3 regions of the Duganella dendranthematis genome follow, and region 3 is predicted to be linked to each of the others. Evidence: predicted binding sites of a transcription regulator. Region 3 holds the regulator's gene; each other region holds the start of a gene.
What was found. Region 3 encodes LexA, which represses DNA repair genes until DNA is damaged. Its sites were predicted from a motif close to ACTGTATNNNNATACAGT; they were not measured.
Positions count from the first base shown of each region.

Region 1: imuA (translesion DNA synthesis-associated protein ImuA) is a predicted target of LexA. The motif match lies at 5,817-5,834, and genes of this name have one in related genera.
Region 2: recA (recombinase RecA) is a predicted target of LexA. The motif match lies at 2,986-3,003, and genes of this name have one in related genera.

Region 1 covers NZ_CP051684.1:3,759,974-3,769,847, reverse strand. Annotated here, with positions in the region: gene HH213_RS17205 (hypothetical protein) at 181-606, shown strand; gene HH213_RS17200 (hypothetical protein) at 681-1,262, shown strand; gene HH213_RS29880 (hypothetical protein) at 1,294-1,554, opposite strand; gene HH213_RS17190 (DUF3606 domain-containing protein) at 1,673-1,849, opposite strand; gene HH213_RS30190 (hypothetical protein) at 2,150-3,019, opposite strand; gene HH213_RS30185 (helix-hairpin-helix domain-containing protein) at 3,178-4,098, opposite strand; gene HH213_RS17180 (PP2C family serine/threonine-protein phosphatase) at 4,095-4,865, opposite strand; gene HH213_RS17175 (vWA domain-containing protein) at 4,850-5,509, opposite strand; gene imuA (translesion DNA synthesis-associated protein ImuA) at 5,850-6,596, shown strand; gene HH213_RS30570 (Y-family DNA polymerase) at 6,520-7,161, shown strand; gene HH213_RS30565 (DNA polymerase Y subunit UmuC family protein) at 7,158-7,994, shown strand; gene HH213_RS17160 (error-prone DNA polymerase) at 7,994-9,874, shown strand, end outside.
Region 2 covers NZ_CP051684.1:1,681,741-1,691,614, reverse strand. Annotated here, with positions in the region: gene HH213_RS07850 (sodium:solute symporter family protein) at 1-330, opposite strand, end outside; gene HH213_RS07845 (DUF4212 domain-containing protein) at 372-659, opposite strand; gene HH213_RS07840 (sensor histidine kinase) at 652-2,172, opposite strand; gene HH213_RS07835 (response regulator) at 2,169-2,897, opposite strand; gene recA (recombinase RecA) at 3,044-4,135, shown strand; gene recX (recombination regulator RecX) at 4,217-4,669, shown strand; gene sucC (ADP-forming succinate--CoA ligase subunit beta) at 5,102-6,268, shown strand; gene sucD (succinate--CoA ligase subunit alpha) at 6,282-7,163, shown strand; gene HH213_RS07810 (FHA domain-containing protein) at 7,235-7,813, shown strand; gene HH213_RS07805 (pilin) at 7,987-8,472, shown strand; gene HH213_RS07800 (flagellar brake protein) at 8,529-9,242, opposite strand; gene HH213_RS07795 (LysR family transcriptional regulator) at 9,371-9,874, opposite strand, start outside.
Region 3 covers NZ_CP051684.1:662,831-672,704, reverse strand. Annotated here, with positions in the region: gene folC (bifunctional tetrahydrofolate synthase/dihydrofolate synthase) at 1-997, shown strand, start outside; gene HH213_RS03160 (SPOR domain-containing protein) at 1,020-2,048, shown strand; gene HH213_RS03155 (CvpA family protein) at 2,050-2,538, shown strand; gene purF (amidophosphoribosyltransferase) at 2,590-4,116, shown strand; gene HH213_RS03145 (cystathionine gamma-synthase family protein) at 4,119-5,363, shown strand; gene HH213_RS03140 (SEL1-like repeat protein) at 5,472-6,257, shown strand; gene lexA (transcriptional repressor LexA) at 6,254-6,892, opposite strand; gene HH213_RS03130 (DUF5695 domain-containing protein) at 6,986-9,595, opposite strand; gene HH213_RS03125 (DUF5695 domain-containing protein) at 9,642-9,874, opposite strand, start outside.

The DNA.
Region 1 (9,874 bases), 3.1 Mb from region 3:
ACGAAGAACGCGCCCTTGACGCTATGCAATGGTGAGATGGAGAGATGTGTCGCGAATCATGGTATTTAGCTGAGTGCCAATCACTCCGCCTTAAAGGTTTAGGTTTAACAGCAGAAATATAGGAAACCCGGCGGGAGTACACTTAGTATGTTCTGGGACCGGATTGAATGAGGTGACAACATGGCCGTTTGGCAGTTCGACCTGTACATCGTGGATTACGACGCTCCAGCGCCTCGCCAAACGGGCGATGGGTGGCAGCCACCGCCTTTGCCTCTTTCCATGGTCTACAAGGTGCAAGAGGAGTTGGCTCACTACATGGGGCCGCCTTGGCAGATGTTGAAAAACTGGCTGGTCTTTGGCCCGGAAAATGGCAATCGCATCGACATACTTTTCGAAGATGATGTCGGCGCAGAAATATCTGTGCGTTGCGATATCAGGGAGGAAGCTCCACAGTTTCTGGTGCTCGTATCGGACCTCGCACGTTTTCATGGGTTTAAATTTTTCAGTCCACTCACCCGCGAATTCATTGCCCCGAACTCGAGCTCGTCCTGGAGGCAATCCGACGAAGCCAGACTTAGCTGCTTAACTGTAACAGCTCGGACCTGAGCTACCACCAGCTCTCAGCTGAGTTAGAGTTGCACGAGGCCGCTACCGGCAGGCTGATTAGTGAGAATGAATAGATGACGCACGAAGAGGAACTAGAAATTGTGCAGCTTATGCGGAAAGCTCGGCTAGAAAGTCGTGGCTACGCTAGCTTCTTTGGCTGGTCCGTCGATAGGGACCAAGAGGAACTAGGTGCGGCGAAGGCTTTAGCAGAGAGCCTTGAGCTTGATGGTAAGCTCTTTTTTCACGAGCTCAAACTCAGAGGAAGAGGAAACGACCCTCCTGACCTTGAGGCTCTTTCGCTTTTAGGTGAGCGTTTAGCGTTCGAACTCACGGAGCTTGTCGATGGTGCTGCAATACAAGCTTATAAAGCAGGAAGAGTATATGACTGGGCTTTATGGGACCGGACGAAATTCATCGACCTTGTAAGCTCCTTGCTCACAAAAAAAGCGAAGCGGTTTTCAAAATTGAAGGGGTCGCCGTATCCCGGCGGTTACGTGATTGTCATTTTTACTGATGAACCGGAGCTGACTAAGCAAACCGTTGAAAACTATTTGAAGGGGCATACGTTTAGCAAATCTCCAAATGTATCAGGTAGCTATTTAGTCCTATCATACGACCCTACGCTGGGGCGCTGTCCTTATTTTGATTTGACATAGCCTTTATAGGATGCCCCATCGACTCTGCTTGTCAATCGCTTGGCAATGCAGCATACCAATCCGCGTACGGCGTGTTCTTGACTAGTCTGCGGTTAAAATCCGGCGCATCGTCCGTCCACCACACCGGCCCTCGCTCACCGAGTGCGCGTTTGGCCGCATCCACATTTGCTCTCGCAGCCTTCTCAGCTTTTGAGTCGTGGGCTTTAAGTGCCATTGCGACCGTCCGGCGCGCATCCATCAGCTTGTCTACCCAATGCTGTCTAACTTCCGGGCTGAGAGCCGGATTGCTCATGCGCCACAACCTGCCACGGACGATGAAGTAGCGCCCGTCGGGCGTGCTCAAATAGCTCGATGTCTCGGGCATTGGTTGGTCGACCCGGACGCGCCGAAATAGGCTGGCCATCGGTGCATTATTTGCCTAAGTGCTTACGAACGTCTACGGCCATCACGCCCGCTGTTTTTACCGCTCGCTCAAGCTCTTCCTTGGTTACGTTCAACTCTTGCGTCCAGTAGCGGACTTCATGCTCTTCATTGACGTTGATGCGCAGGCGGTCTTGGCCACCACGATTCTTGAGGTCGTCTGACATAGTAAGCTCTCGGATAAAAGCTTTACCATATCAGTTGACAACGCTTGCCTCAGTTAGCTCCCACACCAAGCCACCCCGAATGCGCCCCTCCCTGAATGTGTCGCCTTCATCTTGCTTACCCTTATCTAGAGAGCATTCCCGAGTGCTAGTTCCGCCGGGGGGCAGCGAAACGCTTCGACAACGCCCTCTCGCAAGCTTTCACCATTATATAAATTTCACCATTATATAAATGATGGTGAAAACTCTAAAGCGACAGGGCTGCTTCAACGATATCCCTCATCCGCATCTGTGGGAATCCATCTAGAAGACTGACAAATCCTGTTCAGCTTGCGCGAGCTGTTTCGCCGCAGCTTCTAAACTAGGCAGCGCTACCTTTTTTCTACTTTCCGAAACCGCAGCAAACGACTTCAGTTCTCCCAAGCCCGCCTCAAGGGCTCGTTCAATCTGGGCGGCCCTTGTACCGAATTTTTTCCTAATTGCGTTTGTATCTGCTGGAGTGAACGCTACGCTTGGGTTGTAAACAAATTTACGTTCACAACTCGCCTTCCAATCCATCATCGCCCTTGTATTCCTTTCGCCGAAACCCTTGACCTGCATCACAGCGTGCTTCGTTACATCGGCTGCCGTTTCGATACCGAAAGAGCGTAACGCGGCCTTCCGCCCCGGACCGACGTTCGGAATAGTTGCCACGTCTATGAAGCACTGTTCGAGAAACTTTTTCTTCTGCCTTGCTTGCGCGGTGTCTTTCAGTTGAGTGATTTCACGCTGCTCCATTTCGGGAATTTTTTTGTACTCATCGCGCAGCTTCTCCAGTTCAGTTTTCTTCGCAACAAATCCTTGTGGTCCAATGGATGCTTTCACTTGCTGTACAAGGCGGTCGAAGTTTAACTTTGCAGAGTCACGCGCTTGCTTCCTTCTCCGATGCTCATCGGCACGGACCTTATTTTCTTTGGGGCTACCAAAATGCCATCCCCAAAACGCGACAATCACTGCGGGGATAATCAGCTTCAGCGATTGAGCGACCATCAAAACTCCGCCCAAAATAGCTAATATCCTAATCCACAACTGACCACTATCCGCCAACGCATCCACCGAAAGTGGCGTTGGGCTAAGGTTGAAATCAGGCATACCTGGCAAGGCGAAAGGGGCTGGAGGCTTAACCAATTCCAAGAGAGTCCAGAATCGCCCAAGGTCGAAGCCTGTAGCGGGCCGCACATATGCAGCGCCCATATCGGTGAAATAGGAAACCCCAATTTTCTCTAGCGCACACCAAGTGCATTCGGAGAGATGGCCTGGATAAATATGCAAAACCGAGTTAGCACACTTTTTTAGTCTTCCACGAACAGCATCCAATGCGGCGACCCACTGGCTAGCAGTAGGTCGGGAAGTGCGCGCCCCTGCTCAGTGAATGCTTGATGAAAAAGCTGTTCCACCTCAGAAGGCAACATCGATGTCGGGATTGAACGTGGAGGAGGCGCGATTCCCCTCTGCTTCGCATCTTTGGCATAGGCATACCGGAATTCTTTAATGTCGCTTTCAAGAGAGTCCCCGACACCATCTCTCTGCGGGACACCCGCGTATGGATGTCGTCCTCCGAACAAGGTATGAAAAATCAACAACGCGAGGCCAAAATTGTCGTGATTTATCGTACGACGAAAGCCTGAGAACGAAGAGAGTCCTTGTAGCTCCGGGGGAGTAAAGTGAGATACTCCAACTTCACAAAAGTGCACAGTTCCGTTGGCTTCTACCTGAAAGGAATCACTGTCAATAATTACTACAGTGCTATCCTTACCGACCATGACGTTGCCTTGGTTCACATCGCCGAGAATATGACCCTCCGCGTGAAGCACTTCAAATGCCGCAGCGACATTCCTCGCGATAAACAGCAGGAAGTCCCACCCTGCCTTCGGGTGATTTTGCCTACGATGAGCGGGACTGTACAGCATCTGAATAGACGAACGGTTGGTCACCTTGGGCATTAGGTAACCGACGACAGCCCCGGTCTTGGAATCACTCAGCGTTGATTGTGGCCAAGCGACATACTTGAGGAGCTTCTCTGACGAGCGTGTCGCCATGAAGCGAAGCTTATCCTGCTTTTTTTTATCAGGGACTTTGTGGTAAATCTTTGCGACGTTGTGCGACTCCGGCGCAAGCTCAAATACACTCCCCTCCCCACCACGACCGAGCTCTCGACTGATGGTTACGGATTCTCCCCGCGACGTAACAAATGCCTTTGCCACTTCTGTCATTCATTAAAGGTTGCGACGACCAGAGTTTTATCGTCATCAGTGCGCGAATTAACGCGCTCGCTGTTTAGAAAGTTGTTCAATGCTTGATGCAAAGCATCCTCATCTTCAGGCGTCGCGCGTCGCAACGCATCAAAAAAAGGACTGAAGAACGGAACATGTGGTGTGTTGGTCGCCAACTGTAGTGCTATCCGCTGCAATCCATCGCTGAAAACGGCAACCTCCGTCAACTGGCCTATATATTCGCGCGTCTGCAAGGCTTTTACAGCGTTCTCATCAGTGACAAAGCTAGTCATGTTTGCGTATTCGCCTGACATCGGAACTATCGCCAGCTCCAACCCTTTGCCAGCGTTTAACACAATGCCGCCATCTCCAATCTGCATCGCTAGCGAAGCTTGAGGAAGGGAGACGACACCCAAGAAGGTACACGCTAAGTCTCGCATGACCAAGCTATGCTCAGCTGCATAACTTTCTAGACGCATGCGGATAGCTAAAACGCATTCAACGGCTAACTCATCCGCAATCCCAAACTCTCCTTTAGCCGTCTTCTCAGCGACTTTCTCAGCCGCCGCTTGCATTGCAAGCTCTGCGCCAATTTCTCCATGCGAGGCGCTACCCGCCCCATCCGCGACGAATACCGCTAGAAATGGTCCATTGGGAAGCGTATCCGTCTGAAACCAGCAGCTATCCTCACAGACGCGATTCGTGGATATGTGCGAGGTACCGGTGACGGACGCCCCAATCGCGTACCAGCTCAAACTGAAGCCCACCCAGTGGGAGCACTTAACTGAACTTCAGTACCGGGAGTGGAACGAGATACCGAACGAAGCGAGTTCGACAGCCAGCTAAACAACTCTCGGAATTTGAGCTCCTGTAGCGACAACGGAGAACGCACACTAATCTGGCTCAAAATTTCCATGTTCGCCCCCTTCACACCAATCGCAAAGAACGCAAATGCCTTAGATGCTTCCCCTTCTTTGACTTCCGCCGCAGCGTTTTGCCATGTATCCGTTGGAGCTCCGTCAGTAATTAAGAACACCCATGGACGGTAAAACGCAATCCCGTTTGCTCGGTATTCTGCCTTCCGGTCTTTCAGCAAATTTAATGCTTGAGTAATAGCCGCGCCCATGGGTGTATCGCCGCGCGCATTAAGCACTGGTGGGTAAAAAGCGCCTGCCGAAGTGAATGGTAGTTCAACTTGGGCTGGGCCAAAGGTAACTATGGCAACCTCAACTCGTTGCATCGCCAAAGAGTCTGCTGCGAGCTCATCCCGGAAGGTAGCTAAGCCAGCATTCAACTCGGTGATTGCAGCGCCACTCATACTTCCCGATACGTCCAGCAACAATACGCATGGACAGCGTGGTTCGGGATTGTCCGCAAATCCAGGGTCAACAAAAGCGATTTGGTCACTCAACGCGTTCTCCAACATGCAAGTAAATTAAAAATTTACAATCAATAATAGTTACTTTCCGTCAAAGAGGAAAGGCGTTTCTACAACTTAAGTAGAAGCAAATTTCTGTTCAAGGCAATGTACATACCGGGTGCATATAAACAGTTTCATGGCAAGCTAAACTTTATAGCCTTTCAAACTCAAATCGACAGCCGCATTCTTCAAACGAAGCCAGAGGGAAATGCCTCCATTCCTGCAAGCAAAAGGCGTTTGGTGCATTCAGTAGCTACTTGGCAACTTGACTACCGATGCATTGGCGGTCTATAGTAATACTGTACATACATACAGTAAAAAATGCACTCTCATGATTGCGCCACCTCTCACAACATCGTCCGAAGAACAGCGTATTGCTGAGGCCACCCTGCGGCAACACATTTGGCGCGCAGACGAATTGAGTCGCAGCCGCACTTTGTCCTCTCCTTCTGGGTATGAGTGCCTGGACGCGGAGTTGCCCGAGGGAGGCTGGCCTCAGTCCACCTTAGTAGAGCTCCTACTTCAACAGCCTGGGATTGGAGAAATGCACCTGCTGCGCCCGGCTCTCGCAAATTTATCCAAAAGCCGTTATGTCGCGTTTATTGAGCCCCCTCATCGCCCCAACTCGGCCGCATGCAAATTCCTGGGATTGCACTGCCCAAATCTTCTTTGGATTCGTGCCCCCACGACGGCGAATGCCCTATGGTCGACTGAGCAAATTCTACGGAATGGGGGTTTTGGAGCGGTTTTACTCTGGCAGAAGAACATACGCAATGAAGCCCTTCGTCGACTGAATCTAGCAGCGCAATCAACGGACACAACATTTTGGCTTTTACGCCCCTTAAGCGCCGCTGCTGATGCCTCTCCTGCGCCACTTCGAATAGCACTACGACCGTCGGCAGGCGGAATATCAGCAGAAGTTATTAAGCGACGTGGCCCGCATCACGACCAACCACTAATTATTCCACTGGCCAAAATGCCAGCACGTCAACGATTCCTGGATGAGCAAAATGCGGTACTGGTTAAGCGTTCATCTCCCACTCCTACCACTCGAGTCCGTCAGGCCGCGTTGGTGTGACCCGGCGCCTTACGTCGTTGTCGAAAAAGGGAAAGTCATTTCGGTATCGCGTGAAGCCTATGCGTTAGGGGTTCGTGTCGGTATGCGGCCAGGCGGAGTATCCGCAGTGGCGCCGTCAACCGTCGTGTTAGAGCGAGACCTTCAGCGTGAGGAAATAACTCGCAATGCCATCGCTTTGGCACTGCTTCAGTTCACGCCGGAAGTGGCGCACGCTGGCGACTCAAGTATTGTGCTGGACGTCACCGCAAGTCTAGGACTTTTTCGGGGGCGTGCGGCGATAGGTAGAAGGATTCGAGCAAGCACGCAAGCTGTAGGCGTAACCGTTCGACTTGGAACCGGGCCTACTGCGTTGGGCGCTTGGCTGCTAGCTCGTCTGCCACTATCAAGACGCTTGGCCTTGCTACGTCGAACTGTGAAGATGGCTTCGCTGGAGCGGCAGCTGGACCGCATCCCATGTGATTACTTGCCCGCTGCTGTACCTCATCTGGAATGGCTAGCGGGCATCGGCGCTACCGACCTCGCCGCCTTACGTCGCCTCCCCGCCAAGGTGTACAGCGCAGGATGAGTAAGCAGGTCCTCGAGGAATTGGACCTCGCCTATGGGCTGGCCCCCGAAATGTTTCAATGGATTGCCATTCCTGAGACCTTCAGTGCTCGTATCGAAACATTCGACAGGGTTGAGCATGCAGAGGCTTTACTGGACGGTGCGACAGGGTTGCTGGAACAATTCGTTGGTTGGCTGGTAGCTCGCCAGCAGGCGGTGAATACTTTCGCGTTCATGCTGGAACACGAACGCGGTCGAGAAGCCATTCCCGCGACTGAAGTCGAGATTCGTTTGGGGGAACCAGCCTGGCGTATCGACCACATGAGTCGACTCCTCAAAGAACGATTACCTCGCGTTGAATTGACGGCGCCGGTAATCGGGGTTCGCCTTGAAGTGCGACTCTTGGCAGCCATGGTTCCGCTGACTGACGACCTATTTCCCGAACCTGGAGGAAGTCCGGCTGACCGAAAGCGCCTCATGGAGCTGCTTAGCGCCCGTTTGGGACCTGAAAACGTGCTGGTAGCTGTGGAGACCCCAGACCACGTGCCAGAAGCCTCTAACGCGTGGATTCCGATAAGCCAGACTCCTATAAAATTGACGGAAGACGTCAAGGCGTTTGAGCGCCCATTCTGGTTGCTGGACGAGCCGCATAAGCTACTGGTCCGGGACGACCGTCCATTCTATGGTTCGCCGTTAAAGATAATTAAAGGGCCCGAGCGCATTGAAGGACATTGGTGGAACGGCCAAACAGCCGCGCGTGACTACTATATTGCGCAAGCCTCAGATGCGTCGTGCTACTGGATTTATCTGGAGCGAGTGCCTGGTGGCGCCTGGTACTTGCACGGGAAATTCTGATGGACGAGCAAAAGACTAAGTCGGAACTCACGCTACCCGACTATGCTGAACTCCAATGCGTAAGCCACTTTTCATTTCTGAGAGGCGCCTCTCCGCCTGAGCTTCTAGTTCAGCGAGCGGCGGAACTCGGATACAGTGCGCTGGCCATTACAGATGAGTGCTCACTCGCGGGTGTAGTGAAGGCACACGTCGAAGCCAAAGAGATTGGGCTTCATCTGATTATTGGCAGCCAGATGGTGGTAACGCCGGAAGACGGCTCTCCTTCGTTCACACTGCTCATCTTGGCTATGAACCGAAATGGCTATGGCAATCTAAGTGAGTTAATCACGGATGCGCGGCGTCGGGCAGATAAAGGACAGTATTTGGTACACCCGAGGGACATCGCTACCCCGGTGGCTACGTACGCACATCTAAGAGGTCTACCAGACTGCCAACTTATTCTATGCCCCACATACAACGCCGATTTTGATGATGTCGCGCGGCAAGCCGAATGGCTTGTTAGATGCGCACCTGGTCGAGCACGTGTGGCTCTGACGCTTCACTATCGCGCGGAGGATGACAAGCATCGCGCAATGGTCGAAGCGATATCAGAAGAATTTAGTCTTCCCCTCGTCGCAACGGGGGATGTGATGATGCATCGCAGGTCGATGAAAGAAGTGCAGGACACAATGACTGCCATTCGTTTGAAAAAGCCAATTGCCCAATGCGGCTATGGTCTCGCGTCGAATGCTGAAGCACATCTACGCTCTCGCCTTCGGCTAGGCATTCTCTATCCACGTTCTGCATTAGACGAAACTATCCGCGTCGCGCAGCAGTGCTCCTTCTCTCTCGATGAACTGCGGTATGAATACCCTGGTGAGATTGCACCTGAAGGGAAGACACCCAAAGCTTATCTTCGAGAACAAGCCTACATCGGGGCGCACTGGCGCTACCCACAAGCCATTCCAGAAAACGTACAGGACCAGCTTGAATACGAGCTAGCTCTTATCGGTGAAATGGAATATGAACCGTACTTCCTAACGGTCTACGACATCGTTCGATTTGCAAGGTCTCAAAAAATTCTTTGCCAAGGACGCGGCTCCGCTGCAAACTCTGCTGTCTGCTACTGCCTGGGTATTACAGAAGTTGACCCATCGCGCGGAACACTACTCTTTGAGCGATTCATCTCGCGTGAACGTAACGAGCCTCCTGACATCGATGTGGACTTTGAGCATCAGCGTCGGGAAGAAGTCATTCAGTACATCTACGAAAAATATGGCCGGGTTAGAGCAGCACTCACAGCCGTGGTCATCTGCTATCGCCCACGCAGCGTCATTCGCGATGTTGGCCGAGCCTTGGGTGTAGACCTGTCGGTTGTTGATAAGGTGTCGAAGGCCAGTCACGGCTGGGGTGGGCAATCTGACCTTCAGCAACGACTGCTGACATGCGGATTCGAACCGAACTCTCTCGTTGCCGACCAGTGGGGGCAGATTGCCGACCGGATGATGCGCTTCCCACGCCATCTGTCACAGCATCCAGGTGGTTTCGTAATTTCACGAGGCCCGTTGTCACGTCTGGTCCCGATTGAAAATGCGGCTATGCCCAACCGTACCGTAATTCAATGGGACAAAGACGACATCGATGCAGTCGGACTTTTGAAAATTGATGTCTTGGCATTGGGTATGCTCTCATGCATGTCCCGCGCGCTCGAACTCATTTCTCAGCAGAGAGGTGAACGATTTGAACTGAGTGACATCCCGCATGAAGACCCTGCAACCTACGCCATGATTTCGAAGGCCGATACCGTTGGTGTCTTCCAAATCGAATCCCGCGCTCAGATGTCGATGCTACCGAGGATGCAGCCCAGGGAGTTCTACGACCTTGTGATTGAGGTAGCCATT
Region 2 (9,874 bases), 1.0 Mb from region 3:
CAGCAGCGCCACCAGGCAATAACCGCCGGTCCAGCCCATGATGTAGGCCAGGCCGTCGAAGCCGTGCAGGTAGAGGCCGCCCGCCAAGCTGATGAAGCTGGCGGCCGAGATCCAGTCGGCGGCGGTGGCCATGCCGTTGAACATGGCCGGCACGCGGCGGCCGGCCACGTAGTATTCGAGCACGTTGGAGGTGCGGCTGATGACGCCGATCAGCGCGTACAGCACAATGGTGGCGAACATGAACAGGTAGCCGATCCACACGCGCGGCATGCCTTCCTGTTCCAGCGCGGCCAGCGCGATCAGGAAGCCGCCGAAGCCGGCGGTGAACATGGCGTAGTAGCTGCGCAGGCGCTGGAAGAAGGTGCGTGGCTTCAAGCGGACGGCTCCGGTTGCTGGCGCGCGGCGCGGTCGAGCCGGCGCATGCGCCAGGCGTAGAAGGCGATGATGCCGAGGTAGACCAGCGACGCCCCCTGCGCCGCCAGATAGAATGACAGCGGCCAGCCGAACACGCTCAGGCCGGCCAGTTCGCGGGCGAAGAAGGCGGCGCAGAAGCCGGTCAGCATCCACAGCGTCAGCAGCAGGGCGGTCATGCGGCGGGTTTTGTGCCAGTGTTGCAGGCGCGTGAGCGGCGGCGCGGCGGAAGGTTGCGGTTTATCCATAGTACGGCGCTTCGTTTTCGTCGTCGTGCTGCGCCGGCGGCAGCGGGAAAGTCAGGCGGAACAGCGCGCCCGGCAGCTTGGGCTGCGTCGCGCGCGGATTGCTGAAGATGTCGACCTCGGCGCCGTGTTGCTGCGCAATCTCGCGCACAATCGCCAGCCCCAGGCCGCTGCCCTCGGCGGTGTTGCCCAAGATGCGGTAGAAGCGCTCGAATACGCGCTCGCGTTCGCCTTGTGCGATGCCGGGGCCGGTGTCTTCCACTTCCAGGTAGCCGTGCTCCAGTTCGTCGCTGCGCACCCGCACGGTGACGCTGCCGCCGGCCGGCGTGTAGCGCAGCGCATTGTCGATCAGGTTAGACAGCAATTCGCGCAGCATGGTCGGATTGCCGGTGATCAGCAGCGGCAGTGGCGGCGCTTCAAAGCCAAGGTCGATGCGATGGGAGAACGAGGCTTGCACCCAGTCCTGCACCACCATGCGCGCCAGCTCGGACAAGTCCAGCGACTGCATGACGCTGCCGGTCTGCGGATGGTTCTCGGCGCGCGCCAGGGCCAGCAATTGATTCACCAGCCGCGTCGCCGCTTCCGAGCTCTTGGCCAGCTGTTCCAGCGAGCGGTGGATTTCGCCGCTGTCGGTCTGGCGCAGGGCCAGCTCGGACTGCATGCGCATGCCGGCCAGCGGCGTGCGCATCTGGTGGGCGGCGTCGGCGATGAAGCGCTTCTGCATATCGATCGTCAGCGACAGCCGCGACAGCATCTCGTTGAGCGAACGCACCAGCGGCGAGATTTCCTCCGGCACCTGGTTGGAGGCGATGGGACTCAGATCTTCCGAACTGCGCGCGCGGATGCGCTCCTGCAATTGCGCCAGCGGCGACAATCCGCGCGCCAGCGCAAACCAGACCAGGGCCAGTACCACCGGCAACACAATGAACTGCGGCAGGATCACGCCCTTGATGATGGCGTTGGCCAGTTGCGCGCGCTTTTCCAGCGTCTCGGCCACCTGCACCAGCGCGAGCTGCGGCGTGCTGCCATCGTTGCGCTCGATCTGCACGTAAGCGAAGGCGACCCGCACCGGCGTGCCATGCATGCTGTCGTTGCGGAAGCGCACGCCGCCGGCGCTGGTCTTGTCTTCATCGTCCAGCACCGGCTGCGGCATGTCGCGGTCGCCGTCGATGTGTTCGCCTTGCGGGCCCTGGATCTGGAAGTAGACGTTGTCGATGTCGTCGGCGCGCAGGATGTCGCGGGCCGATCCACTGAGGCTCTTGATCAGCTTGCCATCGACCGAGCGCACCTGCTGCGCCAGCACCGTCACGCTGTCTTCCAGCGCATGGTCGAAGGGCTGGTTGGCGATCGACTTGGCGACCAGGTAGGTGATGGCGATGCTCATCGGCCACAGCAGCAGCAGCGGCGCCAGCATCCAGTCCAGGATTTCGCCGAACAGGGAATGCTGTATGTCCTCGTCCGCATCGGGGGCGGGCGGTTGATACTCCGGTTCGGCGGTTTCCGGGACGGCGCTCACTTGCTGGCGTTTCCGGTGTCGGCCCTGGCCTCGGCCTCGGCGCTGGCGCGCGCGGCTTCGGTGAATTTCTCCAGGCAGTAGCCGAGGCCGCGCACGGTGGCGATGCGCACGCCGCCGACTTCGATCTTCTTGCGCAGCCGGTGCACATAGACTTCGATGGCGTTGTTGCTGACTTCCTCGCCCCATTCGCACAGGTGATCGACCAGTTGTTCTTTCGATACCAGACGACCGGTGCGGGCCAGCAGGATTTCCAGCAGCCCCAGTTCGCGCGCGGACAGGTCCAGCATCTGCTCATTAATATAAGCGCTGCGACCGACCTGGTCGTAGCTCAGCGGGCCGTGCCTGATGACGGTGGCGCCGCCGCCGGCGCCGCGCCGCACCAGCGCGCGCACCCTTGCCTCCAGTTCCGACAGGGCGAATGGTTTGGCCATATAATCGTCGGCGCCGAGGTCGAGGCCGTTGACGCGCTGCTCGATCGAATCGGCGGCGGTCAGGATCAGCACCGGCAGCAGCGAGGAGCGCGCGCGCAGGCGGCGCAGCACTTCCAGGCCGGACAGCTTGGGCAGGCCCAGGTCCAGGATCAGCAAATCGAATTCCTGGGTCGACAGGGCGGTGTCGGCTTCCTGCCCGTTGCGGACGCAATCGATGGCGTAGCCGGACTGGCGCAAGGAGCGGGTCAGCCCGTCGGCCAGAACGCTGTCGTCTTCGGCAAGTAAAATACGCATGTGAATCTACTCCGGCTGTACAAGCCCCTATTTTGGCGAGTTTTTGTGCTTTCTCAAAGAATTAGCGCAAATCCCGCTTGCATTAAGCACTGTTTTTTTATACAGTGCTACCTGTATTGAACAACCCAACTGGCTGAAAGCACATTATGGACGACAAAAAAGGCGTAGTACCTGCATCTGAAAAAGCCAAGGCGCTGGCAGCTGCGCTGGCCCAGATCGAAAAGCAATTCGGCAAGGGTTCCGTCATGCGCATGGACGCCAGTGCCCCGATCGAAGAAGTACAAGTGGTCTCGACCGGCTCGCTGGGCCTGGACGTGGCACTGGGCGTCGGTGGCCTGCCGCGCGGCCGCGTGGTGGAAATCTATGGTCCGGAATCGTCGGGTAAAACCACGCTGACCCTGCAAACCATCGCCGAGATGCAAAAACTGGGCGGCACCTGCGCCTTTATCGACGCCGAGCATGCGCTGGACGTCGGCTACGCGCAGAAACTGGGCGTCAACCTGCACGAGCTGCTGATTTCGCAGCCGGACACCGGCGAACAAGCGCTGGAAATCTGCGACGCGCTGGTGCGTTCCGGTTCGGTCGACATGGTGGTGGTCGACTCGGTCGCCGCGCTGACGCCACGCGCCGAGATCGAAGGCGATATGGGCGACTCGCTGCCAGGCCTGCAGGCACGCCTGATGTCGCAAGCGCTGCGCAAGCTGACCGGTTCGATCAACCGCACCAACACCCTGGTGATCTTCATCAACCAGATCCGCATGAAGATCGGTGTGATGTTCGGTTCGCCGGAAACCACCACCGGCGGTAACGCGCTGAAGTTCTACGCCTCCGTGCGTCTGGACATCCGCCGCACCGGCTCGATCAAATCGGGCGATGAGGTGATCGGTAACGAAACCAAGGTCAAGGTCGTCAAGAACAAGATCGCGCCACCGTTCAAGGAAGCGCACTTCGACATCCTGTACGGCGCCGGCACCTCGCGCGAAGGCGAAATCCTCGATCTGGGCGTGGAAGCCAAGATCGTCGAGAAGTCGGGCTCGTGGTACAGCTACAACGGCGAACGCGTCGGCCAGGGCAAGGACAACGCCCGTATCTTCCTGCAAGAGCGTCCGGCGCTGGCGTGGGAAATCGAAAACAAGGTGCGCGAATCGCTGGGCGTGCGCGCACTGCCGCCACTGGCCGGCGCCGACACCACCGTGGTCAAGCTGAAGCCGGCCAAACCGGAAGCCGACGCGGCGTAAGCATGTCGTTCCCGCGCAGGCGGGAACCCATGCTGAGCCAGCGCTGTCTCGGCTCCCGCTTGCGCGGGAGCGACGCCGTCCATGCGAACCCCACCACTTAGCCTCAAAGCGCGGGCGCTGCGCTATCTCTCCATGCGCGAGCATAGCCGGCTGGAACTGGCGCGCAAGCTGTCCAAATATGCCGAGGCGGGCGACGACGTCGACGCCCTGCTCGACCTGCTGGAAAAAAACAACTGGCTGTCGCAAGAGCGCTTTTCCGAAGCGCTGATCCACCGCCGTGCCGCCCGGTACGGCAATAGCCGCATTGTCGCCGAGCTGCAAAGCCACGGCGTCAATGGGGAAGCCCTGCAGGAACTCAAATCCAATCTGGCCGACACCGAGATCGAACGCGCCCGCGACATCTGGCAGCGCAAGTTCGGCATCGTGGCAAATGATCCACAGGATCGACATAAGCAAATTCGCTTTCTGTTGCAGCGAGGCTTCTCGCAACGCACCGTGCAAAAGGTCATCAAAGGCGCCGATCTCGACGACTGAGTATCCAGCCGGTGCGGGGTGTGCTAAACTTTGCGGGTTTTTGCAGCACCGCGGGTGCGGTGGTTGTCCGTAGAAGCTGCGGCAACGTGCATTTTTAGTAAGAGAAAATGCGCCAGGCTGCTAACTAATTACATGCCGCGAGAGCGGTATCGATCTTATGTCCCTGTTAACTCCAGTTATCCGACGTGCGCTGCGGTCCTCGCGCGCAACCGCTATCCCCAACCGGAATGGTGTGCGGACTATTGGCGGCACCCCTCTGCATCACACACCGATTTGCACTACAAGATTCCTCACCCTGCACGGCCTGGCCAGCGCAGTGGCGAAGTTTTACCCGCGCTGGGTGGACAAAGCAGCACCGGGTAGCGCGTAGCAACATTATCTGCTTAATCATTCAACCGATTTATACACATCAGCATCAGAAGGGAAGCCAGCATGAAAATCCATGAGTATCAAGGCAAAGAAATCCTCCGAAAATACGGAGTGACGGTACCGCGCGGCATTCCGTGCCTGTCCGTTGAAGAAGCAGTCAAAGCTGCTGAAACCTTGGGCGGCCCAGTCTGGGTTGTGAAAGCTCAAATCCACGCCGGTGGCCGTGGTAAAGGCGGCGGCGTGAAAGTTGCCAAGTCGCTGGAACAAGTGAAAGAATACGCTGACCAGATCCTGGGCATGCAGCTGATCACCCATCAGACCGGCCCAGAAGGCCAAAAAGTACGTCGTCTGCTGATCGAAGAAGGCGCCGACATCAAACAAGAACTGTACGTATCGCTGGTGACCGACCGCGTGACCCAGCGCGTTGTGCTGATGGCCTCGTCGGAAGGCGGCATGGACATCGAAGAAGTTGCCGAGTCCCACCCAGAAAAAATCCACTCGATCGCCATCGATCCAGCCGTCGGCCTGACCGACGCGGACGCTGCCGCCATCGCTGCCAAAATCGGCGTGCCGGAAGGTTCGATCGCTGATGCCGTCACCAACCTGCAAGGCCTGTACAAAGCCTACTGGGAAACCGACTCGTCGCTGGCCGAAATCAATCCGCTGATCGTGACCGGTTCGGGCAAGATCATCGCGCTGGACGCGAAATTCAACTTCGACGCCAACGCTCTGTTCCGTCAACCAGAAATCGTCGCTTACCGCGATCTGGACGAAGAAGATCCAGCGGAAGTGGAAGCTTCGAAATTCGACCTGGCCTACATCTCGCTGGACGGCAACATCGGCTGCCTGGTGAACGGCGCCGGTCTGGCCATGGCCACCATGGACACCATCAAGCTGTTCGGCGGCGAGCCGGCCAACTTCCTGGACGTCGGCGGTGGCGCCACGGCTGAGAAAGTCACCGAAGCCTTCAAGATCATGTTGAAAAACCCAGGCCTGAAAGCCATCCTGGTCAACATCTTCGGCGGCATCATGCGTTGCGACGTGATCGCCGAAGGCGTCATCACCGCATCGAAAGCAGTTTCGCTGCAAGTACCGCTGGTGGTCCGCATGAAGGGCACCAACGAAGATCTGGGCAAGAAGATGCTGGCTGACTCCGGTCTGCCAATCATCGCTGCTGACACGATGGAAGACGCAGCCAAGAGCGTTGTTGCCGCAGCTGCTGGTAAATAATTAAGGAACCGATATGTCTATTCTGATCAACAAAGACACCAAAGTCATCACCCAGGGTATCACCGGTAAAACCGGCCAGTTCCACACCCGCATGTGCCGCGACTACGCGAACGGCAAAAACGCCTTCGTAGCAGGCGTGAACCCGAAGAAAGCCGGCGAAGACTTCGAAGGCATTCCAATTTTCGGTTCGGTGAAAGAAGCCGCCTCGGAAACCGGCGCGACCGTGTCGGTCATCTACGTGCCGCCAGCTGGCGCTGCTGCTGCAATCTGGGAAGCTGTTGAAGCCAACCTGGACCTGGCAATTTGCATCACCGAAGGCATTCCAGTCCGCGACATGATGGAAATCAAGGACCGTATGGCCAAAGCGGGTTCGAAAACCCTGCTGCTGGGCCCTAACTGCCCAGGCCTGATCACCCCTGACGAAATCAAGATCGGCATCATGCCAGGTCACATCCACAAGAAGGGCCGTATCGGCGTGGTGTCGCGTTCGGGCACCCTGACCTATGAAGCAGTGGGTCAGCTGACCGCACTGGGCCTGGGCCAGTCGTCGGCAGTTGGTATCGGCGGCGACCCAATCAACGGTCTGAAGCACATCGACGTGATGCGCATGTTCAACGAAGATCCTGATACCGATGCGGTCATCATGATCGGCGAAATCGGCGGTCCGGACGAAGCCAATGCAGCCCGTTGGATCAAAGACAACATGAAGAAACCGGTCGTTGGCTTCATCGCCGGCGTGACCGCTCCTCCAGGCAAGCGCATGGGCCACGCCGGCGCGCTGATCTCGGGCGGCGCGGACACCGCACAAGCCAAACTGGAAATCATGGAAGCTTGCGGCATCACCGTGACCAAAAACCCATCGGAAATGGCGCGTCTGCTGAAAGCAATGCTGTAATTTCCATCCGCTTAGTTGTGGAATAATAAAGGGGAGCCATGTGCTCCCCTTTATTTTTGCCGGAGATCCGATTGGCCAAGCTCCTCATTTCGCGTGACGGACAACCAGAGCAGCAGGTGCAGCTGAGCAAGGAGCGCATGACCTTGGGCCGCCATCCGCGCAACGACATCGTGCTGAGCCATCCGGCCATCAGCGCCGAACATGCGGTCATCGTCACCATCCTCGACGACTCCTTCCTGGAGGACCTGCACAGCACCAATGGCACCTTCGTTAACGGCCACCGTATCGGCAAGCATTTCCTGCAACATCAGGACGCCATCAAGATGGCCAAATTTGAGCTGGCGTTCGTGGCGGATGGCGTGCGCCCGCTGGCGGCGGCGCAGCCGGTGCTGGCCGAGTTGTCGGTGCTGAACGGTGCGAATGCCGGCAAGCACGTCGCGTTGACCAAGCCGCAGACCACGCTGGGCCGGGCCGGTGTGCAGGTGGTGGTGATCCACCGCCATCTGCAGTTCTATACGATCACCCATACCGAAGGCGAGCTGGCGCCGCTGCTCAACGGTACGACCTTGGACCGGCAGGTTGCTGAGCGCCTCAGCGACGGCGACGTGATCGACCTCAGCGGCACGCAAATGACCTTTCGCGTGGCCTGACAAAATTTGTCAGTCGTGGACAGGCTGACAAATTGCGGCGCATCGGGCTGACAAAAAATGGCAGTTTGGGGTGGGTTTTGCTGAAATTTTAGGCAAAAACAGGCTGGCACACCAATTGCACTAGTAGGGATGTGTCACCCAACAATGTAATCACACCCCCTAGGAGTCGCAAAATGAAATCCATGAAAATGATGAAGAAACAAGCACAAGCCGGCTTCACCCTGATCGAACTGATGATCGTGGTCGCCATTATCGGCATCCTGGCCGCCGTGGCGATTCCACAGTACAGCGACTACACGGCCAAAGCCAAGGCACAGAGCGTTGTGGCTGCGCTGGACGGCCTGAAAACTGCTGTTTCGCTGTGCATCCAGGAAAATAGTGGCGTGGCGGACAGCTGCGACACCGGCGCTGCCGGTATCCCAGCCTTCACCGCAACCAAGGAAGTATCGAGCGCTACTGTAACTGATGGCGTCATCAAGGCAAACCTCGATACCGATACTGGCAAGGCATTGAAAGGTAGTTACATCCAACTGGCTCCTAGTGGCCTTGGCACCGCTAACATTACCTGGACGGTATCGACTGACTCCACCAACACGGCAGTATCGAATGCACTGACCAAAAACAATCCGCCCGCCTCCGCTGCCTCTGCCGCAAGCTAACTAGCTGGACGGATCACGAAAAAAAACCGGCAGCTTGCCGGTTTTTTTTCGTCCGCTTAGACGATCTTCTGGCGGTCGGCGATCAGCGCTTCGTAGGTGAGATTTTGCAGCATCGTGTAATGGACCGGGTCGAGGTCGACGAACTGCACGCCGTAAGTGAACACCTCCGGCTTGTCGCCGGTCGCCGGCTTGACCACATTGATATTGCGGATGGTCGCATTTGGATTCACGCGCACCTGGCGGTTGCCGGGCTGCGCAATCAGATAAAACGACAGCGCGACCTGCCCATCGCTGTCCGACAACTGCTTGGGCGACTCGATCAGCGCCCCGGACACGCTCAAATTGACCAGGAATACCGACGTGTGGCTGCCCGACGCGTTGGTGATCTGCGCCGGGATATCCACCTTGACCCGCATCGCCGCCCGCAGGCTGGTGCCCTGAATCGACACCGGAAAACTCAGGTGCGCATAAAACAGCGGCCGCGGAAACACCCGCTGCACCACGCTGGAGAACGAGCATACGTTGACGCCGGAAAACACGCGGATCGTCAGCTTGTCGCCCTCATTGAGCGCGATCGGTGCGTTGTTCTCAAACGGCACCTTGACGATCATGTACTCATCCTTGACCCAGCCGATCAGCGTCGAGAAGTGCTGGATGGGTTTGATGGTGCGATGGGTGATGAACTGTATCCTGCCGCCCACTTGCAGGTTCATCTGCTCGAACTCGTATTCCTGAGTCTTGGCTTCGCTCGGCGGAGGGTTGCTGCTCATGCAAACTCTTTCTATGTGGCGCAAACGACGACGGTGGACAATACCGTCAGAAAATTGTTCCTGCGACATTAATTATATGCGCGCCAACGAAATGTGACAATCAAGCAATACAACACATTGCCGATCGGTCATGTGGTGGCAACAGCATCTGTTGGGTTCAAGAGCGAATGGCCATTCAGCCCAGGCGTATGCGCAAACAGCTCAGTGATGAAGTCGATGAATACCGTAGCGCGCTGCGGCAGCAGCCGCTCTGCCGAATAAACGGCGTTGAGCGGCGAGGGAGTCGCCGTGTAATCGCTTAGCACCGCCCGCAAGCGGCCACTGCGCAGGTATTCGGCTACCATCCACGCCGGCAGATAGCCGATGCCCATGCCGGCCAACACGGCGCGGCGGATGGCCTCCAGACTATTGAGCCGCAGCCGTCCCGATACCTGCACCTCGCCGTCTTTCAACGGCCAGCCACGGGCTTGGCCGGCCAGCAGGGTATAGATGATGCAGTCGTGCCGCAGCAGTTCCTCCGGCCGTTGCGGCGTGCCGTGCCGGTCAAGATAATCGTCACTGGCAACGCACAGGCGCTCCGACGTGCCAACGCGGCGCGCCCTGAGTGCGCTGTCTTTCAATACGCCGCCACG
Region 3 (9,874 bases):
AGTGCTGGTGGCCGCTTTCAACGAGGTCGAAGCCGCCCGTGGCGACACCACGCTGACCTATTTTGAATTCACCACGCTGGCGATCATGAAGCTGCTGTCGCAAGCCGGCATGGACGTGGTGATCCTGGAAGTGGGCCTGGGCGGACGCCTCGACGCAGTCAACATCGTTGACGCCGACGTTTCCATCGTCACCAGCGTCGACATCGACCATACCGACTACCTGGGCGACACCCGCGAGAAGATCGGCTTCGAGAAGGCCGGTATTTTCCGCGCCGGCAAAACCGCGATCTGTTCCGACCCGGTGCCGCCGCAGTCGCTGATCGACCACGCCGAAGCCATCGGCGCCGACTTGTGGCTGATGGGCCGCGATTTCAATTATTCCGGCGACAAGCAGCAGTGGAGCTACGGCGGCCGCAACCAGCGCCGCAATTCGCTGGCCTACCCAAGCCTGCGCGGCGCCAACCAGATCCTCAATGCCTGTGCCGCGCTGGCCGCACTGGAAGCGCTCAAGCTGGAATTGCCGGTCGGCGCGCAGGAAGTGCGCACCGGGCTGGTGACGGTGGAACTGCCGGGCCGCTTCCAGGTGTTGCCGGGCCGTCCAACCACCATCCTCGACGTCGCTCACAATCCGCACGCCGCCGCCGCGCTCAACCAGAATCTCGGCAATATGGGTTTTCACCGTTACACCTACGCCGTGTTCGGTTCGATGCAGGACAAGGATATCGACGGCGTGATCGCCGCCATGTCCGAGCACGTCGATCACTGGTGCCTGGCGACGCTGCCGTCGCCGCGTTCGGCCAGTGCGTCGGAACTGGCCGCCAAGGTGCAACTGGTGCAGCCGGAGCGCGACGAACGCACCATCAATGTGTTCGATGATCCTGCCGCCGCGTACGCAAATGCCGTCAGCCGGGCCGGTGAGGATGATAGAATTGTGGTCTTTGGATCGTTCCTGACCGTGGCTGGTGTCATGGCGGCACGAAAATCCTCACTCCACTGAACGCACAGGACTGAAATCACGCATGGGCTTGTTCTCGAAATCCGGTAAAAACAAGCAAGACGCTGGCCAGGACAGCGGCTATTACACCAGCGCAGATGACCAGGCGGCAACGGAACGCGCCCGCTCCAAGCGCGCTTCGTCGGCCGATGGTCCCAAGCGCCGCTCGCGCGACCGCGAAGAGGATGATCCGGTGTTGCCGGAAAAGAAACGCGCGCGCCGCCGGCTGGTCGGCGCCATCATGCTGGCGCTGGGCGTCGCCGTCGGCTTGCCGATGCTGCTCGACTCCGAGCCCAAGCAGATCGCGTCCGATATCGAAATTAAAATTCCATCCAAGGACAAGCCGGTCGCCGAGGCTGCGCCTGCGCCTGCGCCTGCCGCCACCGTGCCGGCCAACGCCGCGCTAGACAGCAGGGAAGAAATCGTCGAGGACGTGAAGCCGGCCGCCAAGCCAGCCGCCACCACCACTGCCGCAGCCACTGCCGCAGCCGCGCCGGTGGTCGCCGCCGTCGATACCACCAAACAGGACGCCGCCAAGGCGGAAGCCAAAGCCAAGGCGGACGCCCGCGCGGAAATCATGGCAAAGGCGCAAGCTGAGCGCGAACTGAAGGCCCGCCAGGACGCCGACTACAAGCAGGAACAGGAACGCAAGCAGGCCGAGGCCAAAGCCGAAGCCAGGCTCAAGGCCGACAAGGACGCCGAACGCAAACTGGCCGAAGCCAAAGCCGCCAAGGCCGCCGAAGCCAAGCCGGCCGCTGCGCCGTCCAAGTCCGACGACGCCCGCGCGCTGGCCATCCTGGAAGGCAAGGGCGCCGCGTCGGCGGCCGAAGGGGGGCAGAAATTCGTACTGCAAGTGGCCGCACTGAGCGACCAGGGCAAGGCGGACGAACTGCGCGCCAAACTGAAAAACGCCGGCATCAGCTCGTTCACGCAGAAAACGCCATCGGGCATTACCCGCGTGCGGGTCGGCCCGTTCGGCAGCAAGGAAGAGGCCGAGAAGGTCAAGGCCAAGCTGACCAGCATGGGCCTGGACGGCCGCCTGGAAACCGTCTGACGTGACGCTCTTCGACTACCTGGTGATCTTCGTGCTGGCCACGTCGGTCATCATTGGTCTGGTGCGCGGCCTGGTCAAGGAAGTGCTGTCGCTGCTGAGCTGGATCGTGGCGTTCGTGGTGGCCAATGCCTACGCGGCGCCGCTGGCGCAGATGCTGCCGGCGGCGGTGCCGGGCGAGGTGCTGCGGCTGATCGTTGCCTTTATTGCACTGTTTATCGGTGCACGGATTTTGATGAGCCTGTTGTCGCTGGCGCTGGACGCCTTGCTCGACGCGGGCGGCCTGAGCTTCATCGACCGCGTGCTCGGCGCCGCGTTCGGCGTTGCCCGTGGACTTGTAATTGTGCTGGCCGCCGTCATCTTGAGTGGGATGACCTCGCTGCCACAACAGGATTTTTGGAAGCATGCGATGTTGAGTCCTTACGCGGAAGAAGGCGTACGGATGGCCAAACCCTATCTTCCCGCTGCCATCGCGCAGCATGTAAATTTTTGAATTCTTTAAATCTGCGTTTTTAAATCTGTAGTCCAGTCCAGGAGCACCATCATGTGTGGCATTGTCGGCGTCGTTTCCCATCAACCTGTCAACCAAATGCTGTATGACGCCTTGCTGCTGTTGCAGCATCGCGGTCAGGATGCGGCAGGTATCGCGACCAATCACAGCAGCATGTTCGCCATGCACAAGGCCAACGGCCTGGTGCGCGACGTTTTCCGTACCCGTAACATGCGTACGCTGCAAGGCAACTCCGGTATCGGTCACTGCCGCTACCCAACCGCCGGCTCGTCGAGCGAGGAGGAGGCGCAACCGTTCTACGTCAACGCCCCGTTCGGCATCACGCTGGCCCACAACGGTAACCTGACCAACTGGGAACAGCTCAAAAAAGAGATGTTCGAGAATGACCGCCGCCACATCAACACCGATTCCGATTCGGAGGTGCTGCTGAACGTGCTGGCGCACGAAATCGAAAAAGCCACGGTCGGCATTTCGATCGACGCCAACACCATCTTCAACGCCGTGACCGTGTTGCACCGCCGCGTGCGTGGCGGTTACGCTGCGGTGGCGCAGATCGCCGGCGTCGGCCTGCTGGCATTCCGCGATCCATTCGGCATCCGTCCGCTGTGCCTGGGCATTAATGAAACCGCCGAAGGCACCGAATACCTGATCGCGTCGGAATCGGTGGCGCTGGAAGGCATGGGCTTCCGCTTTGTGCGCGACATCGCGCCGGGCGAAGCGGTGTTCATCGACACCAACAAGCAGCTGCATTCGCGCCAGTGCGCCGACAATCCGTCGCTGAACCCGTGCGTGTTCGAGTTTGTGTATCTGGCCCGTCCGGATTCGGTCATCGACGGCGCCTCGGTGTACGCCACCCGCCTGAAAATGGGCGAGTACCTGGCCGAGAAAATCAAGCGCGAGCTGAAAGACATGAAGATCGACGTCGTCATGCCGATCCCGGATTCGTCGCGTCCTGCCGCGATCCAGCTGGCGCTGGCGCTGAACGTGGAATACCGCGAAGGCTTCATCAAGAACCGTTACATCGGCCGGACCTTCATCATGCCGGGCCAGGCCGCGCGCAAGAAATCCGTGCGCCAGAAGCTAAACGCGATTCCGGACGAATTCAAGGGCAAGGTCGTGCTGCTGGTCGATGACTCGATCGTGCGCGGCACCACCAGCCGCGAAATCGTGCAGATGGCGCGCGACTCCGGCGCCACCAAGGTGATTTTCGCGTCGGCCGCGCCGCCGGTGATCTACCCGAACGTGTACGGCATCGACATGCCGACCCGCGACGAGCTGATCGCCCACGGTCGCACGGTGGAAGAAGTCTGCCGCGAAATCACCGCCGACGCCCTGGTGTACCAGGACATCGATGCGCTGAAACGGGCGATTTCGGATGTCAATCCGGCGTTGACCAACTTTGAAGCATCGTGCTTCGACGGCGTCTACGTGACCGGCGACGTGACCCGCGAGTATCTCGATAAACTGGAATACGAGCGTCACCACCCGACCAAGGCCGCCGCGCCGGAAGATGCTGGCCGTTCGCAGCTGAACCTGAACCTGGCAGCCAGCGAAGCGTAACTATGAGCGACAAGAAGAACTACGGCTTCACCACCACCATCCTGCACGGCGACCGCCAGAAGGGCATCGAGCACGGTTCGCTGCACAAGCCTATCCATACCTCGGTGGCCTTCGGCTACGCCGATGCGCGTCAGCTGGCGTCGGTTTTCCAGGGCAAGGAACCGGGCTTCCGCTACGGCCGCCAGGGCAACCCGACCATCTCGGCCCTGGAAGACAAGGTCAACAAGATGGAGCAGGGTGTCGGCACCATCTGCTTCGCCACCGGCATGGGCGCGATCGGCGCCGTGGTGCAGGCGTTGTTGCGCACGGGTGATCATGTGGTGTCGTCGGCCTTCTTGTTCGGTAATACCAACAGCCTGTGGCAGACCGCCATGAGCCAGGGCATCGGCGTGTCCTTCGTGGACGCGACCGATGTGGCCAATGTGGAAGCGGCCATCACCGAGAACACCCGCGTGGTCTTCGTGGAAACCATCGCCAATCCGCGCACGCAAGTGGCGGACCTGAAGCGCATCGGCGAACTGTGCCAGGCGCGCGGCATCCTGTACGTGGTGGACAACACCATGACCACGCCCTACCTGTTCCTGCCGAAAGCGGTGGGGGCGGGCCTGGTGGTTAACGCGCTGACCAAGTCGATCGGCGGCCACGGCAATGCGCTGGGCGGCAGCCTGACCGACACCGGCGCCTACGACTGGACCCGCTTCCCCAATATCTACGAGAACTACAAGAAAGCCGCGCCGCTGCAATGGGGGCTGGCGCAGATCCGCGCCAAGGCGCTGCGCGACTTCGGCTCCTCGCTGGCGCCGGACGCCGCGCACCACATCGCGGTCGGCGCCGAAACGCTGGCCCTGCGCATGCAGCGCACCACCGCCAACGCGCTGGCGCTGGCCGAGTTGCTGGAGAAGGATGAGCGCGTCGCCGCAGTATACTATCCGGGCCTGCAGTCGCATCCGCAGCACGCCATCAGTTCGGAACTGTTCCGCGCGCACGGCTCGCTGCTGAGCTTTGAACTGAAGGATGGCCTGGACTGCTTCGACTTCCTGAACCGCCTCAAGCTGGCGATTCCGGCATCCAATCTGGGCGACAACCGCACGTTGATCATCCCGGTCGCGCACACCATCTTCTACGAGATGGGCGCCGAACGCCGCGCCTCGATGGGCATTGCCGAATCGCTGATCCGCGTCTCGGTCGGCATCGAAGACACCGCCGATCTGCTGGATGATTTCTGCACCGCCCTCGAAGGCTGCTAATTGCTTTTGCCCCCGGTGGCGAATAACCAACGGGCGATATGTTTAGTTTGCTCAAAGTTACCTTCTTGGATAGACTTGATTTTTAAGCACTTAAGTCGAGGGGTAACCATGAAAGCCGCTTTTTTACTGATGGCCGCGCTGGCCGTGGGCAATGTCGCACTGGCTGACGAATTGACCGACGCCAACAAGCTGATGGAAGCGAAGAATTATGCGGGCGCGATGCCGCTGTATGTGAAGCTGGCGTCGGCCGGTAATCCTGCAGCGCAGTTCCGGTTGGGCGAGATTTACTGGTATGGCGAAGGTATGCCTGCCGATACCGCCAAGGGTGACGAGTGGTTCCGCAAAGCGAGTGCCGCCGGCTACGCCGAGGCCAAGGCCGCCCTGACGCTGACCACACAACGCCAGGCCCGTCAAAAAGACATCGACTACTACGTGCAGGGTTATGACGGCGCCGATGTGGCCCTGTCCAATGCCAAATGCGTCACGCCGGACATTCCGGCACGCTCGACCAACAAGCAGGAAATCAAAGGGGTCGGGGATGGCATCGATGCCTGGATGACCTGCTACAACGGCTTCGTGCAAAAGCTACAGGAGTTGCTGCCAGCCGGAAAGGCGATTCCCGCCGACCTGTCCAACCTGATGACCGATGCCGAGATTGGCCGCGCTTCGGCGCAGATGGACCGCGCCTACAGCGCAGTGATTCAGGATGCCCGGCGTCAGGCCGACAAAATCGTTGCCGCGCGCACTGCATGGCAGGCTGGCACCAATGAGTATGTCAGCACGGAGAACGAGCGTACAGCCCGTCACAAGGAAATGCGCGATCGCGAAATACTGGACTTCGCGACCGCATCCGGATCGGTGCGGGATGTCGCACCGAACAACATCAAGCGTTAGTGCCAGGTGCGCATCAGGCCGACCGCCAGGCCTTCCAGCGCGAACTCGTCCGCTTCCGGATCGACGGTGATGATCTTGAAGTCCGGATTTTCCGGCAGCAGTTCGATCAGGCCGCCGGTCTTGCGGTAGCGCTTGACCGTGACGTCGTTGCCGATGCGGGCGACGACGATCTGGCCGTTCTTGGCGCTATCGACTTTTTTCACGGCCAGCAGGTCACCGTCCATGATGCCGGCGTCGCGCATCGATTCCCCGCGTACCTTCAGCAAATAATCCGGCTTGGCGGCGAACATGGCCGGGTCGACGTTGTAGTTGGTTTCCAGGTTTTCTTGCGCCAGGATCGGCGAGCCAGCGGCCACGCGGCCGATCAGCGGCAGCGACATCATCAGCGCGGCCGGAATTTTCGACGCGGCCGGTTCGGCGTGCACGCCCAGCAGACGGATGCCGCGTGAGGTGCCGGCGGCGATTTCAATCGCACCCTTGCGGGCCAGCGCCTGCAAGTGTTCCTCGGCGGCGTTGGCGGACTTGAAGCCCAGTTCATTGGCGATCTCGGCGCGCGTCGGCGGGAAGCCGGTGTTTTCGATCGCGTCCTTGATCAGATTCAGGATTTGTTCCTGGCGGGCGGTGAGCTTAAGCATGGGGTACGGTGAGCCTGTGTATATAGACAGTCTGTATTTTTGTACAGTATGCCTTGAAATGCAAGGGAATTTGTTGCCTCGGACGAAATAAATTCACTTGGTGCGCCAGGCGGTCACTCCCTCTGTCAACGTCACCAGCGCGTCGTTGCGCTTGCCGTCGCGCTCGACGATCACGCGCGCGGTCGGCGTCGATGCCGTGCGCGGCGCCAAATGCAGCGTGATGGCGCCGTTGCGGATGTCGATATCGGCGCTGTCGATCTTGCCGGCTTCCAGCGTGATCCAGGTGCGGGTCGAGGCGACAAACAGGCGACTGCGGGCGCTGTCCTTCGGCGTGATGTGCAGCGTGGCGCCGTCATTGCGCAGGTTGGCGCCAAAGGCCAGCCAGCCGAACACCGGATCGTTGAGAACGTAGGTGGCGGTGGCGTAGGCGTGGCCGTAGAAGCCCATGCCGTAGTCGCCGCTGTAGGCGTCCCAGCGCATCATGTCCGGCCAGGCGTGGAACGCGGCCGAGGCAAAGCCTTGCTGGTCGATATTGGTGATGCCGCCCAACAGGCCACCGTACGCCACGCGCAGCAGGTGCAGGTCGGTCGGGTTGGCGCGGTAGGCGGCAAACAACGGCACCGCGTTCAGCGTCGAGCCGTAGTGGTGCAGCTGGCGTTCGATGCGGCGCGTCTTGCCGCCGTACAGGAAGTCCCAGTAGCGGCGGGCGTTGCCGTTATAGCCCCAGCTTGGCAGCGTCGGGTCGTAGCCGAGGATGACCTCGCGCGTGATGTCGGCCTGCTTCTGGTAGCCGAAATAGCGCATCCAGGCGTAGACCTCGGCCTGGCCCGTCGAGTCCCACGCCATCTCGCTGCCGAACGGGTAGGCCAGCGAGCGCCAGTGGTCGGCGCGCTGCTTCATCAGGCGTTCCATATTGGCGGCTTCGGCTTGCAGGCCTTCACGTTGCAGGTCTTGCAGGATGTCGACGAAGACGTCGCCTTCCATCAACCCGAACTGCGCGTATTCGGGCGCGTCGCGCTCCATCGCCACCACGGTCTGGTAGGCGTGTTGCAGATACCAGCGCCAGTCGTGCGCGGTGACCAGGCCGCTGTGGTTGCGCGCCAGGCGGTACAGCACCCAGTGGCCGATCGCCACGTGCGGATAGTTGTAGGCGCGGCCGAGGTCGCCGGCATCCTTCTTGTTCCACGAGGTCCAGCTCTTCCAGTCTTGCGTGGCGCCGTAATAGGCCGGGAAGGCTTGCGGATCGTAGTAGAACAGGCTCTTGCGCACAGCGCCGGCCTGCGGGCCTTCCGCTACTTGCAGTTTGCCGAGCACGGTCTCGTTGACCAGGCGTTCCAGCCTGGCCACCTCGGCCGCGTCCGGATTGTCGAGTTGTTTCATGATGGCCGCGACCCAGCTGCCGGCGCCGCCTTCGTCGCTCATGCCGGAGATCCACACGCGGGTGTCGTCGGTGACGATGCGTTTGGCGTCGTTGTCGTAGGTCAGGATCGCCGGCGCACGCTGGAAAGGATCGGTCTTGTCATCGAACCATTGCTGCGTGGTGCTGAAGCGGCCGAGGTCGGCCACGGCCTGTTCCAGCGGCTTGGTGATGAAATAGCTGATGGTCTGCACGCTGTGGTCGGCGTAGGTGATGTTCAGCCGCGCCGGTCCCCAGCCCTGGCTCTTGATGGTATAGCGCAGCCAGCCTTTGGCGGTGGCGCTGGCTGGCGCTGTGGCCGGCGTGGCAGTCAGCGCGCCGGCCGGTTCGGCGCTGATGGCGGAGATTTTCTGTGCACTGTGCAGGAACAGTGTGGCGTCCAGGTCGGTCGGTACCACGTAACCGGGGATGCCAATCGCCACCGGCCGCTGCTGCGCCACCAGCGTCTGCTCGATGGCACGGATGGACTGCGCGGTGACAAAGCGCACGCCGATCTCGCGCCGTTCGCCCGCTTGCAGCGTCAGGCTGGTGGGCGTATTCCATTGCTGGCCGGCGGTTTTCCAGTCGGTTTCCGCATAGGCCTTGCTGGCCACGGTCCAGTCGTAAAAGCCCTCGGCGGTCTGCGCGCGTTTGCTGTTGTCGTCGATCGGGCGCCAGGCTTCCAGCGGCGTATGGCCGTCCGGCAGCACCAGCAGCGCCGGACCGGCGCCGTTGAGGCGCGTCACCTGCACGTAACCGGCGTCGCGGCCGATGTAGGGATCGGCGAAGCTGGCGCTGGCGTGGGCCTGCTCCAGCGTGCGGTCGGTGATGATGTTGTCGAACACCATCGGCATGCCGAGGCCGCCGATTTCCACCGGCCGGGCCGAGCGATTGATCAGCGTGAAGCGCAGCACCAGCGCGCCCTTGTCGTTGAGCCAGCGTCGCTCCACCGTCAGCGGCAGGCCGGCGCCGAAGGTGGCGCTGATGTCGGCGGCGGCCAGCGCGGGGCCGGCCGCCAGCACGCGCACCGGCTTGCGTTCCCTGGACGAGGAATAGTCCTGCCAGGCGCCGTCGCCGCTGCGCAGTCGCAGGTTGAGGTCGCCGATATGGGCGTAGCCATTGCCGCTGCGCTCGGCCTCGCGCGTGCCCGGCGTGAAGTCGAAGCCGGGATCGCTGACCGGCGTCAGCCGCGCCAGCGTCTGCGTGTCGGTGCGCAGGGCCAGCAACAGTTGCGGCGTGCTGTAGGCGCGCTCGGCGGCGAAGCAGGGAAGGGCGGCGAGGAGGGCGGCGGCGAACAAAGATTTCATGTGCATTCCTGAGGGCAATGCACACATTCTAACCAACTCGCCGGCTTTAGCGGACTATGAAGTGCAGGCCGATGTCGCGCTTGGCGCCGGGTTTCAGCGTGAAGCCGCCAGTGACCCAGCTTGGGTGGTTTTCGCCGCTTGCGCGCTGCTCGGCCGGCGGCTGCCAGCTGTCGAGTGGCGTGCGACCGTCCGGCTGCACCCGCAGCGTTGGCCGCTGGCCCTCCGGCCGCCTGACTTCTACCACACCCTGGTCGCCGGGGCGGGCCTTGACGCCGCCGC